DNA from 4 places in the Proteus sp. Marseille-Q3619 genome. Region 4 is predicted to be linked to each of the others. Evidence: predicted binding sites of a transcription regulator. Region 4 holds the regulator's gene; each other region holds the start of a gene.
The links. Region 4 encodes Fur, which represses iron uptake genes when iron is present. Its sites were predicted from a motif close to ATAATAATGAGAACNACTATCAA; they were not measured.
Positions count from the first base shown of each region.

Region 1 (3,220 bases), 2.4 Mb from region 4:
GGATTTTAAGGTTGATTTTTTCACTCCTGAAGGTGAGGTCGATTTTTGCGGTCATGCGACATTAGCGGTATTTTTCACTTTATCTTCACTCAACTTATTGGCTTCTGGTCATTACACACAAAAAACGAAAGCAGGTATTTTAAGCGTCGCAATTGATGATGAAAATGTCGTTATGGAGCAAACACTGCCAGTTTCACGACAAGCTCCAAATATTGATGCTGTGGCTGCTGCACTGGGAATAAATAGTGAAATTATTTCAGCAACAGGCTTACCTATTGAGATATTTTCAACGGGATTACCCGATATTCTGATCCCCGTACAATTTGGGCAATTAGATACGCTAAAACCTAATTTTGAAGCAATTGCAAACTTAAGTCGTGAATTTAATACTATTGGTTTTCATGTTTTTGAGTTTAGCCAAGATAAAGAAATCACTGCTCATTGTCGTAACTTTGCGCCTTTATATGGCATCAATGAAGAGTCTGCAACAGGGAGTTCTAGTGGCGCTTTAGGCTGCTATCTTGTTAAGCATGTTTTCCCTCATCAAACACATTTTTTATTAGAGCAAGGGCGTGCAATGCAATGTTCCTCTCTTATTCACGTTATTATTGATTCAACAGAAAATACAATTAGTCGAGTCAGAGTGGGTGGAAAAGCGACAATGATAGGCACGAAGATTATTACTCTTTAGAGAAAATAAAAGATTTTTAATTTCGAAAACTTATTTAAAATTGAAATCCGATTTGATCCTAGCTATAAAATAAATCCAGTGTATCTATCCTAAAATAGGAAGAACCACTGGAAAATTATTTTTATAGTCGAGAATAAATATATAATTAATTAATTTTTATATAAAAACAATACATCCATTATTTCTTAATTTGTTTATTATTGATGGTTCTTTGGTGAAGTTGTTCCAACGTAAATCTAGTTTGGTGAGTTGTGTTAAATTAATCATACTAAATCAAACTCGTTTGGGGAAAAAATTGCCCGAGTATTACTTCCTGTGACATTAGCTTTAGATGTCGTTACATTACCTTTGCAGTACCTATTTTTCTACCATAAAGAAATATCATTGTGGGTATTTTGATATTCAAACTGAATATGAGATCACATCACCGGGCTTTAGCACTAACCAATTTGGCCGATGTGACTACGGTATATGGATAAAAAAATTTCTACAGAACGGTGGAAATTACTTTGTATTAGCAATTCAAAATCGAAAACCAAGGAACAGTATGGGTAACAGTAAAAACAGGGGCTATGGGGGTATATATTGTTGATTACCAGTTCTCTCCTTTTCGCAAGTAATGAGATTGATGGTTTCAATGATGGTGATAGAGTGTTGTTCGATAATAAGCCCGTTTATCAGACATATCTTGACGTTTGTAATAGGCTTACCAGTGATTTTCATAAAACAACATAAACAGATAGTTAAAAGTAATGGCGATATATAATGGCTACGCCATATGAGGTGGAGTGAATTAGCTGATTTAATTATTAAAGGTATGGAAGAGGCAATTGAGGTTAAGACTGCAGCTTATGATTTTGTGTTTTTTTATTCTTAAAGAATGCATTTAAATTAATATATGTAAACATAAATATAATTAATTTGTTATTAATTAGATAAAACAACTAAATTTTCAATTGTATTACAATTCCTTTTATTGAAATTGAATGATAATGATTATAATTATCATTCAATAACTTAATTAAGGAGTGTTTATTAAAAAAACGTTACTCTATCTAGTTGTTACCTCGATAGTTTTTTTTAATAATAAAGCTATATCTGAAGATGTTCTTTATGTGATTGAAAAAAAAGAAGAAAAAATTAATGAAAAAACATTAAATTCAGAACAATTGGAAAAAAATTTAATATTTAGCATGGAAGATATTGTTCGCCATCTTCCTGGTGTCGGTGTCTCATCCGAAGGACGTTTTGGTAATAATGGATATGCAATAAGAGGTGTTGATAAAGATCGTGTTGCTATACAGGTTGATGATATCCCTCAAGCAGAAACCTTCGATAATACCATTTATAAAGGTTATGGTTATTTTAATGGAAGTATGAATGATATCGAAACAGAACATTTAAAGTCTGTAATTATATCTAAGGGTGCTGATTCTATATTTTCAGGTAGTGGAGCATTAGGAGGGGCTGTAAAATACGTTACTAAAGATCCTGCTGATTTGATTAGTGAAGGTAATTGGGGATTTGTTTCTCGTAGTGTTTATACTTCTAAAAATAATGAAAAAATGCAAACGATAGGTATTGCAACTTCCCAACAAGATGTAGAAGGGATGCTCTTATATGTTTATCGTAATGGGCATGAAACTAATAATTATAAACATGAAAATGATATATTCGGTTCTGCTAGGGGAACACCAGATCCTCAAGAAAAAACGCGTCATTCTTTACTATCAAAAATTAATCTATTAGGTATTCAAAACCATAAAATAGGTGCTACTTTTGAATACAGTGAGGGTAAAACATATACAGATGAAAAATCTTGGTACTTATTTTCTTCCTATTATCGTACTGGTGATGATTTATCAAAAAGAATTAGATATACACTCTCTGATACGTGGACTCCAGAAAGATATATTGACAGTATGACGACAAGCTTTAATTGGCAAAAAATAGAACAAAAAGCATTTAGCTCTACGTTTGATGAACATTATAATGGTCATTATTATGATATTTTTGAAGAAAATAGTAGGAATATCATTCAATATGGTAGGTTTATTAATAATGAAATAGTATTAATGCCATTATCTTTATTTAATACAACGCACTCATTAGCACTACGAACTTCATATTCTACAAAAACAATTAACAATAAAAATATAGATACTAAATATCTAGGAAAGCCTAAAGTTCCTTATCAATCTAATTATAGCATCATCAGACCTGTATATACTCAAGATATTAGTATTGCTTTTGTTGATGAAATAAAAATGTTTGATGACAAATTAAATGTAGTTTTAGGCAGTAGATATGATAATGTTTCTCATCATACAGATAATGCTAAATTATCTTTAGCGAAAGATAGCGATCTCACTGATAATCATTATCAGGCTTTATCTTTGGCATTATCAACCAGTTATAACATAACACCAAATTATACTTTCCAATATAAAATTGGGCAGGGTTTTCGTATTCCAACAGCTCAAGAGCTTTATTTTGATTATGGAGGTAATGATGCTCGTAATCGCTTAG
Region 1 covers NZ_CBDIMP010000001.1:952,955-956,174, reverse strand. The annotation lists gene ACWPWK_RS04510 (PhzF family phenazine biosynthesis protein) at 1-691, shown strand, start outside; partial or broken gene ACWPWK_RS04505 (hypothetical protein) at 1,461-1,550, shown strand; gene ACWPWK_RS04500 (TonB-dependent hemoglobin/transferrin/lactoferrin family receptor) at 1,807-3,220, shown strand, end outside.
Region 1: a site for Fur is predicted at 1,678-1,700, ahead of ACWPWK_RS04500 (TonB-dependent hemoglobin/transferrin/lactoferrin family receptor). Genes of this name have one in related genera too.

Region 2 (3,220 bases), 440 kb from region 4:
GAGATAACCCGCTTTTCTTAGCGAATCCATTGCCGACATTAACGTTTCATAATCAACCGTTTTATCAGCTTGGAAAAAGATTGTTGTCTCTTTGTTTGCTTGTGTCATGGTATCTAACACATTCGCCATCGTTTCATGTGTGACCATCTCTTCACCAATGAAAATTTGTTTATCCGACTTAATCGTTAAATAAACAGGCTTTTCAGGACGAGGTTGTGGTTTAGCACTTGAAGCGGGTAAATTTACTTTTATATCAACAGTAGCTAAAGGTGCCGCCACCATAAAGATAATGAGTAGAACCAACATGACATCAATAAAAGGCGTCACATTGATATCATGCAATTCATTATCATCACCTGAATCATCACCAAGACGCATTGCCATAATTCATTACCTTGCTTTGCTGTTTTCGATATCTAAATCACGGCTGACTAATGTCACCACACCTGTTGCGATATCACCAATTTCACCACGATAACCTGCGATCATACGAGCAAAAATGTTATAGATAATAACCGCTGGAATTGCCGCAATCAGACCAATCGCGGTTGCTAATAGCGCTTCTGCAATACCTGGTGCAACAACAGCAAGATTTGTCGTTTGAGAATGTGCAATACCGATGAAGCTATTCATGATCCCCCAAACCGTACCGAAAAGGCCGATAAAGGGAGAAATTGCACCGATTGTGGCTAAGTAACCATTACCGCGACCTAATTCACGAATAATTGCTGCAACGCGACGTTCCATACGCATTTCAACACGCTCTTTAATGCCTGATGCCACTTTACTTTCTTGAGAGTAAGTACGCTCTAATTCTGCATCATTAAAGAGATCAGCGGTTGCGCTCTTATTACCAAATTTTTTGCTAATCGCTAACGCATCGTTAAGTGATTTAGCTTCAACTAACTGAGCCGTCTCATTTCTTAAGCGACGACGCAGTGAGATCAAGTAACTTCCTTTCGCGAAAAATAGTGCCCAAGTAACAATAGAGGCTAACAATAAGCCAATCATGACACTTTTAACGACTAAGTCTGCATTACGGTACATGCCCATTACAGATAAATCTTCAGCGAATCCACCACCAGCAACCATTTCAGGTTGTACTTCTGATGGTGTATTTTCTGTCGCTGAAGGTACATTTTCTGAATTCTCAGCCGTTGTTACAGGTGTATTTTCACCTTCAGGCTTAGTGGTTTCAGTACCTACTGCTTTCACTTCATTACCCGTTGTAGAAGTCGTTGAAGCAGTAGCAGTTGTTGGTGTAGCTGTTCCCGGTGTAGAAGCTGTTGAAGAAACGGCAGCAGTAGTTGGCTGTTCAGTTGGTGTGGCAGGAATCGTATCCGCAAAAGCAGAGCCTGTCAGACCGATTGCCAATAGAATAGAAGCTGTCAAATTACGCATCAGTTGGCCTTTTACTCTCTTTTTTATCTATTTATTTATTCAGTAATGAAGCTTTTTCTTCACTACTTACCCAAAATCGTTCGCTTACAATCATCCTGTTTGCCATCAGGAAAGAGAAAACGCTCAAATGATATCAAACATGAAGCATTTTGATAGTAATTATCATTACTATTTGGCTATTTTTTTTTCATTTGTCGATTTTTAAGACAAATTATCGTTCTTTCACGTAACGTGAAATTTTATCAACTACTCTGCAAGCCTTTTGTACTTATCCAAAAAATGAATTAACTTGAGGTAAACACACCATCAATTAAAAGAAGGTATTAAGGATGACGCTAAAAAAACAAGAAACCTCACTCCTCCTTTCTGGTCGAGCTAAAAAATATTCCCAAGGCGCAGTAAACCCAATTATACAACGAACATCATCCGTTATTTTTGATTCCGTTGCACAAAAACGTGAAGCAACGAAAAAACGAGCGGAAGGTACGCTTTTTTATGGCCGTCGAGGTACAACCACACATTTTGCCTTACAAGAAGCTTTAACGGAATTAGAGCAAGGTGCAGGCTGCGCATTATTTCCTTCAGGTGCAGCTGCGATTACGCAATCTATACTCGCATTTATTGAGCAAGGTGCTCATATTCTTGTTACAGGCTCTGCCTACGATCCAACTCAAAATTTTTGTGATCAGATCTTACGTAAATTCTCAGTGACAACGACTTATTTTGATCCTTTAATCGGCAAAGAGATCAGCCAATTGCTACTTCCTGAAACAAAAATCGTTTTTCTTGAATCTCCAGGATCAATCACGATGGAAATTCAAGATCTACAAGGAATAGTCAATTCAGTGCGCCAATATAACCCTGAAATCATTATTATGATTGATAACACTTGGGCGGCGGGATTACTGCTTAAACCACTAACATTGGGTGCTGACATTTCAATCCAATCTGCCACAAAATATATTAATGGTCACTCTGATGGCATGTTAGGTTTTGCTGTGGCTAATGAACGTTGCTGGGCGCAGTTACGTGAAAATACCTATTTATTAGGTCAATGTGTTGATCCTGATACTGCTTATATGACAACAAGAGGATTAAGAACATTACCTGTCAGGATGAAACAACACGAACAAAGTGCATTAGAAGTCGCTCGCTGGTTAAAACAACATCCTTTAGTTGATAATGTTTATCACCCTGCTTTAGTCTCTTGCCCAGGACATGAATATTTCCAACGTGATTTCTCTGGTAGCAATGGGTTGTTCTCTTTTAGTTTAAGGAAAATCCTAACCACTGAAGAATTTGCACTTTTCTTGGATAACTTCTCATTATTTAAGATGGCGTTTTCATGGGGAGGATTTGAATCTTTAATTTTGGGTTATCAACCTAATGATATTAAAGCGATGCGCCAATATGAAACTCAGCCAACATTTACGGGAACACTATTTCGCATTCATATTGGATTAGAAAATGTAGATGACCTTATTGAAGATCTAGAACAAGCCTTTTTACGTATTTCTTAATAAAGAATGAATTTTTTATTAAAAAAAATCTATCCCTGTGGTTCCACAGGGATTAAATCAAACTGTTCTCTTTATTTTGCGTTAGAATAGCGAACATAAAGTCCTTTTTTAATGCGAGTTCGCTAATGGGTACATTAAAAGAGATCATTCACGCGCTAATGCAACACGATTATATGGTGTTAGCTAATCCAAATGTGCTGTGGGTTATCTATATTGTTCTTTTTGTTATTATTATGCTGGAAAACGGGGTATTACCCGCCGCATTTTTACCAGGAGATACACTGCTTATTCTTTGCGGT
Region 2 covers NZ_CBDIMP010000001.1:2,895,181-2,898,400, reverse strand. The annotation lists gene exbD (TonB system transport protein ExbD) at 1-384, opposite strand, end outside; gene exbB (tonB-system energizer ExbB) at 391-1,401, opposite strand; gene metC (cystathionine beta-lyase) at 1,731-2,921, shown strand; gene ACWPWK_RS13335 (DedA family protein) at 3,047-3,220, shown strand, end outside.
Region 2: a site for Fur is predicted at 1,551-1,573, ahead of exbB (tonB-system energizer ExbB). Genes of this name have one in related genera too.

Region 3 (3,220 bases), 260 kb from region 4:
TAAGCTAACTGTATTATAAGATGCTGTTGGCGTTTCGTATTCGGCTGTTTTATTCTGTTTTCCAAAGTGATCAACCTGAATTTTCCCATTTAGATTTTCTGTTAAACTATGTTTAATATAAACGCTTAATCGATAAGCGGGGATCCTTGGAATATTTCCTTTATTATGCAGTAAATTTGCTCTGACATAATCACCAGAAATACCAATTAAGCTATCTTGGTGATAGTAATAATCAATATTACCTTCTACACCTTTGAATTGAGCATCATGTTGTACGTATTGTAATGGTCGAAATCCATTATTTAATTCAGCGCCAGTAAACTTGCCATAAATATAATTATCAATATGGTTATAATAGGTACTAATATTGAATTGAATATCACCTGTTACTTTAGTGACTCCAATATCAATATTATTTGCTGTCTCTGCGGTTAAATTAGGATCGCCTTTTTCAATAGTTCGGCTTGCAGCATGAACACCATTCGCGTAAAGCTCTTCTGCAACAGGTAATCTTTTCGTGTGTGATAGTGATAAATTTAAAAAATAATCTTGTGTAAAATTCCACGCTAATCCAGCAGAAATCGAAGATGCACTCTGTTTATTGTTTTTTTGAGTTTCTCTATTTAACAGTGATTGCCACTCTTGGCGAAAACCTAATTCATAGCGAAAATCGCCGAATTGGTATTCTTCTAATAAAAAGAGTGAGTGATTTTTTGTTTTTGTTGACGGTACATAAGCCTCTTCTCCATAAGCACTAAAATCACGTTGATTAAATTGCCCGCCAATAACACCATGCCAGCCTAAAATAGGTTGATGTGTGAAAGAAAATCTTAATTCATCTCCTTTGTTTTTAAATTGGGTACTAACTTCGTGACCTTCTTTTTCATCATGATGATAATGGGTTCTGGCCGCACTGAAACGTACCGATTCAATACCGGCAAATGGGTTACTTTTTTCACCACGAAGATCCCATCGTTTACTCTCCATAATAATATAAGGAATGCCATGCTCATGTTGTTCATCAGGGTATTCATGATTGTGATCATGATGATGATGACCAACTAAAGGTGGGTGAGTAGGGGCGTGATGATGCTCCTCCTCATGATCATGAAAATGAGTATGACCAGGTAATCCATATCGGCGATGTTGTTCACCATAGCCAATCCCAATATAACCCTCATCAAAGATCCATGATGCACCGATATTTGCAGATTGGTTATCTTGATAAGAGCCAGCTAAACGGCTTGCTTCCCCTTGATGTAATGGCTCGGGTTGTTTGTAATTACTTTGGTAACGTTTCGTGCCTTCAATACGCAGAGCTAAATTATCTTGCCCTAATGTCAAACCTGCTGCACCGGTATTTCCTTTAGAAACAGAATCATATTGATAATGTAATTCGCCGTCGTAACCTTTTTCAGGCACTGACATAGGAATTTTGCTATCAATAACATTAATGGCGCCACCTATTGTGCCGCCTCCATAAAGTAATGCTGAAGATCCTTTTAATACTTCAATACGCTGGCTTAAAAAAGGTTCACTCGTGATTGCGTGATCTGCACCAATCGACGAGACATCCATAAGATCACTACCACTGTGCAATACTTTTACTCGGTTGCCTGACATCCCACGAATAACGGGATGCACTGAGCCTCCACCAAAAAAACTGGCATGAAAACCGGGTAGAGATGTCAATGTTTCAGCAATAGATGAACTACGATTAGCGCGTAACTCTTCTTGTGTAATGACAGCAACGGGTGTTGCCATTTTTTCTTGTGGTGTTTGTAAAGGTGTTGAATAAACCTTTAATACCTCATTTGGTCGTTTTTCTTCTGATTTCGTTGTGGTGTTTGCGTTTGCAAATAATGAATAACTTATTGAAATAAAAAGCGTTGTATAACTAAAAACAGACTTTTTCATTTTACTTACCTCCTTTATTTTATAATGTTATAACATAACATTTTGTAAATATTGTAAGTAAATATAATTATCATTAGCAAGTGGTGATTTTTTCAAAATGATAAAATTTTTATAAGTTATTGTAATTTATATATAAAAATATTTTCTATGAAAGAGGGAGAAGAGATGAAAAAAGGCACCTCAAAGGTGCCTTTAAGATAAATAAGATAAAGACGCTTATTCTAGGATAAACATGCCATAAGGGTGAATTTGTAGATAATAACTGTCACCTACATTCGGCTGAAGCTGTGTGGCATTGACTTGTAATAGCAAGGTTTGATTTTGCCATTCTACCGTGACTTCATATTGTGGTCCCATGTAAGCCACATGCACTATTTTACATTGCTGACAGACATCGCCTTGTTGAGATAAGGTAATCGCTTCTGGTCTAACTCCAACTCTAACTTCGGTTTTAGTCGTATTAAATGTATCTGGTTTCGGTAGGCGATATTGGAAGATATCAACATAATCAGCGCCCAATGTGGCTGGGAATAAGTTTGCATCTCCCATAAAGCTTGCCATAAATTCAGACGCGGGTTGGCGATAAAGATTTTGTGGTGAACCTAATTGCATTATCTTGCCTTTATTCATCACTAAAACCATATCAGAAACGGCAAATGCTTCACTTTGGTCATGAGTGACATAAAGAGACGTGATATTAAACTGTTGTTGTAATTCACGAATTTTCTCTCTCATACTACGACGTAAGTTAGCATCAAGGTTACTCAATGGTTCATCAAAAAGTAGAACTTTAGGTTTCAAAATTAAGGCGCGAGCTAATGCAACACGTTGTTGTTGACCACCTGAAATTTGGTCAACAAAACGGTCTTCAAAGCCTGCTAAATCCACCAGCTCTAAGGCTTCAGAAACACGTTGTTTAATTTCAGCCTTAGGGCGCCCCAGCATTTTTAAGCCATAGCCAATATTTTCGCCCAACGACATATGAGGGAAAAGGGCATAAGACTGAAACACCATACAGATGTCGCGTTGCTGGATCGAACGGTCGGTAACATCTTCGCCATCGATAAAAATTTTGCCTTCTGTTGGTTTTTCTAACCCTGCCACTAAACGTAATACTGTTGTTTTACCGCAACCTGAAGGCCCTAATAATGAAACCATTTTGCCTTGTGGAATAGACAAACTGAGATCTTCAATCACCGTGTTAGTGCCAAAACGCTTAATTACATTTTTCAGTTCAACGAAATGTTGTTGTGTCATGATTTATACTCCGTATTACTGTGCATTTTTGGCTTTAGAGCGTGAA
Region 3 covers NZ_CBDIMP010000001.1:3,072,031-3,075,250, forward strand. The annotation lists gene ACWPWK_RS14125 (TonB-dependent receptor domain-containing protein) at 1-1,917, opposite strand, end outside; gene fbpC (ferric ABC transporter ATP-binding protein) at 2,134-3,174, opposite strand; gene ACWPWK_RS14135 (ABC transporter permease) at 3,190-3,220, opposite strand, start outside.
Region 3: a site for Fur is predicted at 1,969-1,991, ahead of ACWPWK_RS14125 (TonB-dependent receptor domain-containing protein). Genes of this name have one in related genera too.

Region 4 (3,220 bases):
GTAAATACCTTTATTTTTTCATTCCTTTCTTTTTCGTCCTTTTCATCCTTGTACGTTTTTTTATTCTATGGCAAATTTCTTGCCATTCATTTTATCTCACCTTATTTATTATTCTGCATTGAAGGCTGTTCGATAATGCGAGTTTTCAGGAAGAAACATGTTAAAGCGATTGGATGATTTTTTATTAGAACCACCATTGAAGCCCTTTAAAGGTATAAAACGATTTGTTGTTGAATTTCTCTTTTTTGGTGTGAAAGAGGCACGTTCTTGTTTATTTGCAGGATTTTTCTTTTTTATTTTATTTGCAACACCAAGCAACGGTGTTTTTGGTATACCTCGTTATGATGTGCTTCTTATTCTCGCTATCGCTTTTCAATTATGGATGGTGTGGGGAAAGTTAGAAACATGGGATGAATTAAAAGCGATTTGTTTTTTCCACATTGTTGGTTTTGTGATGGAGTTATTTAAAACATCAGCGGCAATTGGTTCATGGAAATACCCTGATTTTGCTTACACGAAATTGTGGGAAGTCCCATTATTTACAGGCTTTATGTATTCGGCTGTGGGGAGTTATTTAATTCAAGCATGGCGTTTTTTAAAGGTACGAATTGAACATTATCCACCTTATTGGCTGGCAACATTGGTTGCACTTGCGATTTATATTAATTTCTTTTCTCATCATTTTATTGGTGATTATCGTTGGTATTTAACGGCCTTTATTTTAGGTCTTTATGCTCGTAGTGTGGTTTATTTTACGCCTTATGATACAGAGCGAAAAATGCCCTTATTACTTGCTTTTATTCTGATTGGTTTCTTTATTTGGCTTGCTGAGAATTTTGGTACGTTCTTCGGTGTTTGGCAATATCCAAACCAAATTGGTGCTTGGTCTGCCGTGCATGCAGGGAAGTGGGGCTCTTGGTCACTGTTAGTTATTGTTACTTTTACGATAGTGGTGCATTTAAAACATATCAAACACAGTATTAGTGTGACGAAGTGAATTGATATAGCTTATGTTATCTTTAAGGTGACGTCATTACACGATAATATTGAGGTTCATAGCGGGAGCCAATAAAAAAGGAACTGTTCACAGTTCCTTTTTTTTACTGAGAGATTATCCAGAATGAATTATTTCTCATCATGTGCGTGGCTATCTTCTTTACAATTACCTTCAGCACAATGGCCATATAAATAAAGGCTATGATTGGAAAGTTTGATACCATGACGTTCAGCGATATTTCTTTGGCGTAATTCAATTGCATCGTCTGTAAACTCAATAACTTTGCCACAATCAAGACAAATTAAATGGTCATGATGGTGTTGTTGAGTTAATTCAAATACTGATTTACCACCTTCAAAATTATGTCGGGTAACAATACCAGCATCATCAAATTGGTTTAAGACGCGATACACTGTTGCCAGACCAATCTCTTCACCGATATCGATAAGTTTTTTGTAGAGATCTTCAGCACTGACATGATGGCACTCAGGATCCTGGAGCACTTCCAAGATCTTTAAGCGAGGAAGTGTAACTTTTAACCCAGCATTTTTTAACGCTTTATTATTGTCGGTCATGCGGATTTAATCCTGTTGCTAATGGTGAATTTAATTTTTGTGCTCACAAATGGGCTTTATTCATTAATACTCGGGTGAATAAATAACCTCATTGATTATAGGCATGATATTTAAAAATAAACACCCCACCTATCACACTATCTTAGCACACCATTGAATAATTATCATTCTCAATATTGAGTATTTATATTATCCCAAAATTTCGTCTAGGCTCATTTCTTCTTTGATTTGAGCAACCCAAGCGTCAACACGCTCTTCGGTTAATTCTGGTTGACGATCTTCATCAATCGCAAGACCGATAAAATGATTATCATCTGCAAGCCCTTTAGAGGCTTCGAAATGATAACCTTCGGTTGGCCAATGTCCTACGATAACTGCACCACGAGGTTCAATAATATCGCGGATAGTACCCATTGCATCACAGAAATATTCTGCATAGTCTTCTTGGTCACCACAACCAAATAGTGCAACAAGCTTACCATTGAAATCAATATCTTCTAGTGTTGGGAAAAAATCATCCCAATCACATTGTGCTTCACCATAATACCAAGTAGGAATACCTAGTAACAGAATATCGAACGCTTCGATGTCTTCTTGACTGGATTTTGCAATATCATGAACTTCGGCATTATCAGCGCCCAGTCTTTCTTGAAGCATTTTGGCAATATTTTCAGTGTTGCCAGTATCACTGCCGAAGAATATTCCTATGATTGCCATAAAGTGAGATAACCTCTTTTATTCTAAATTCGTTATATTTCAAATTGTAGCGTTATTGACTACGTATATTTCCACAAGTCACATACTTCTTGTATGTTTCTAGTGATTCATTCACTTGTCACCTAGCTACACTTCAAAATATTTAGAGTATATTTGTCTGTGTTTGAACAATTACTAGTGAAAGATAAGCATTGTGTTTTCATAATAGAAAACTAAAAACGTATTTTGACGAAAATAGCAGGCTAATTCTGTCGAATTTGTGTGGTTTATCTGCTAACTATTCTTGTTTTGATGCATTTTTAAGGCGTTATTTTGCGCCAATTGCTCTAGTAATATTTCTTCAATAAGTTCACTACGACTGACGTTTCTTTCTGTCGCCAACTCATTGAGAGCATTTACAGCATCTTCATTTAATTTTAACTCAACTCGACGTAAACCATTAACTCTGTCACGTCTTAATTGATTGCGTTTATTAATTCTAAGCTGTTCATCCCGAGAAAGCGGGTTTGTTTTAGGTCGCCCAGGTCTGCGTTCATCTGCGAACAAATCCAGTGTGGTGCGATCAGTTTGTTCTTTTGCCATAAATTTTGCTGTGAAAGGGCGTATACCAATGACTCAATTGCGAAACGCCCAATAATACCCCACATAGTGATGTCTCGCCACTGCTTCCTGAGTTTAACTTATTGTGATTTGGTCTTTTTATCAACAGACGCTATTTTTAAGCACAATAATTATACATTCTACTAAATTATCATTTTTCAGTGACGTTATTTTAAGCTGTTAAGTTTATTAACTAAGCTTTCTCTAAAAAACGACGAATAGTCTTAATAACGGTATCTGGCTTTTCTGAATGTACCCAATGCCCTGTATTTGCGACAACAAAGGCGGTCGCGAGCGGAAATTGACGAGCGATGTTTTCACGATACTCATC
Region 4 covers NZ_CBDIMP010000001.1:3,336,615-3,339,834, forward strand. The annotation lists gene ACWPWK_RS15365 (DUF817 domain-containing protein) at 158-997, shown strand; gene fur (ferric iron uptake transcriptional regulator) at 1,126-1,572, opposite strand; gene fldA (flavodoxin FldA) at 1,762-2,289, opposite strand; gene ybfE (LexA regulated protein) at 2,563-2,871, opposite strand; gene ybfF (esterase) at 3,083-3,220, opposite strand, start outside.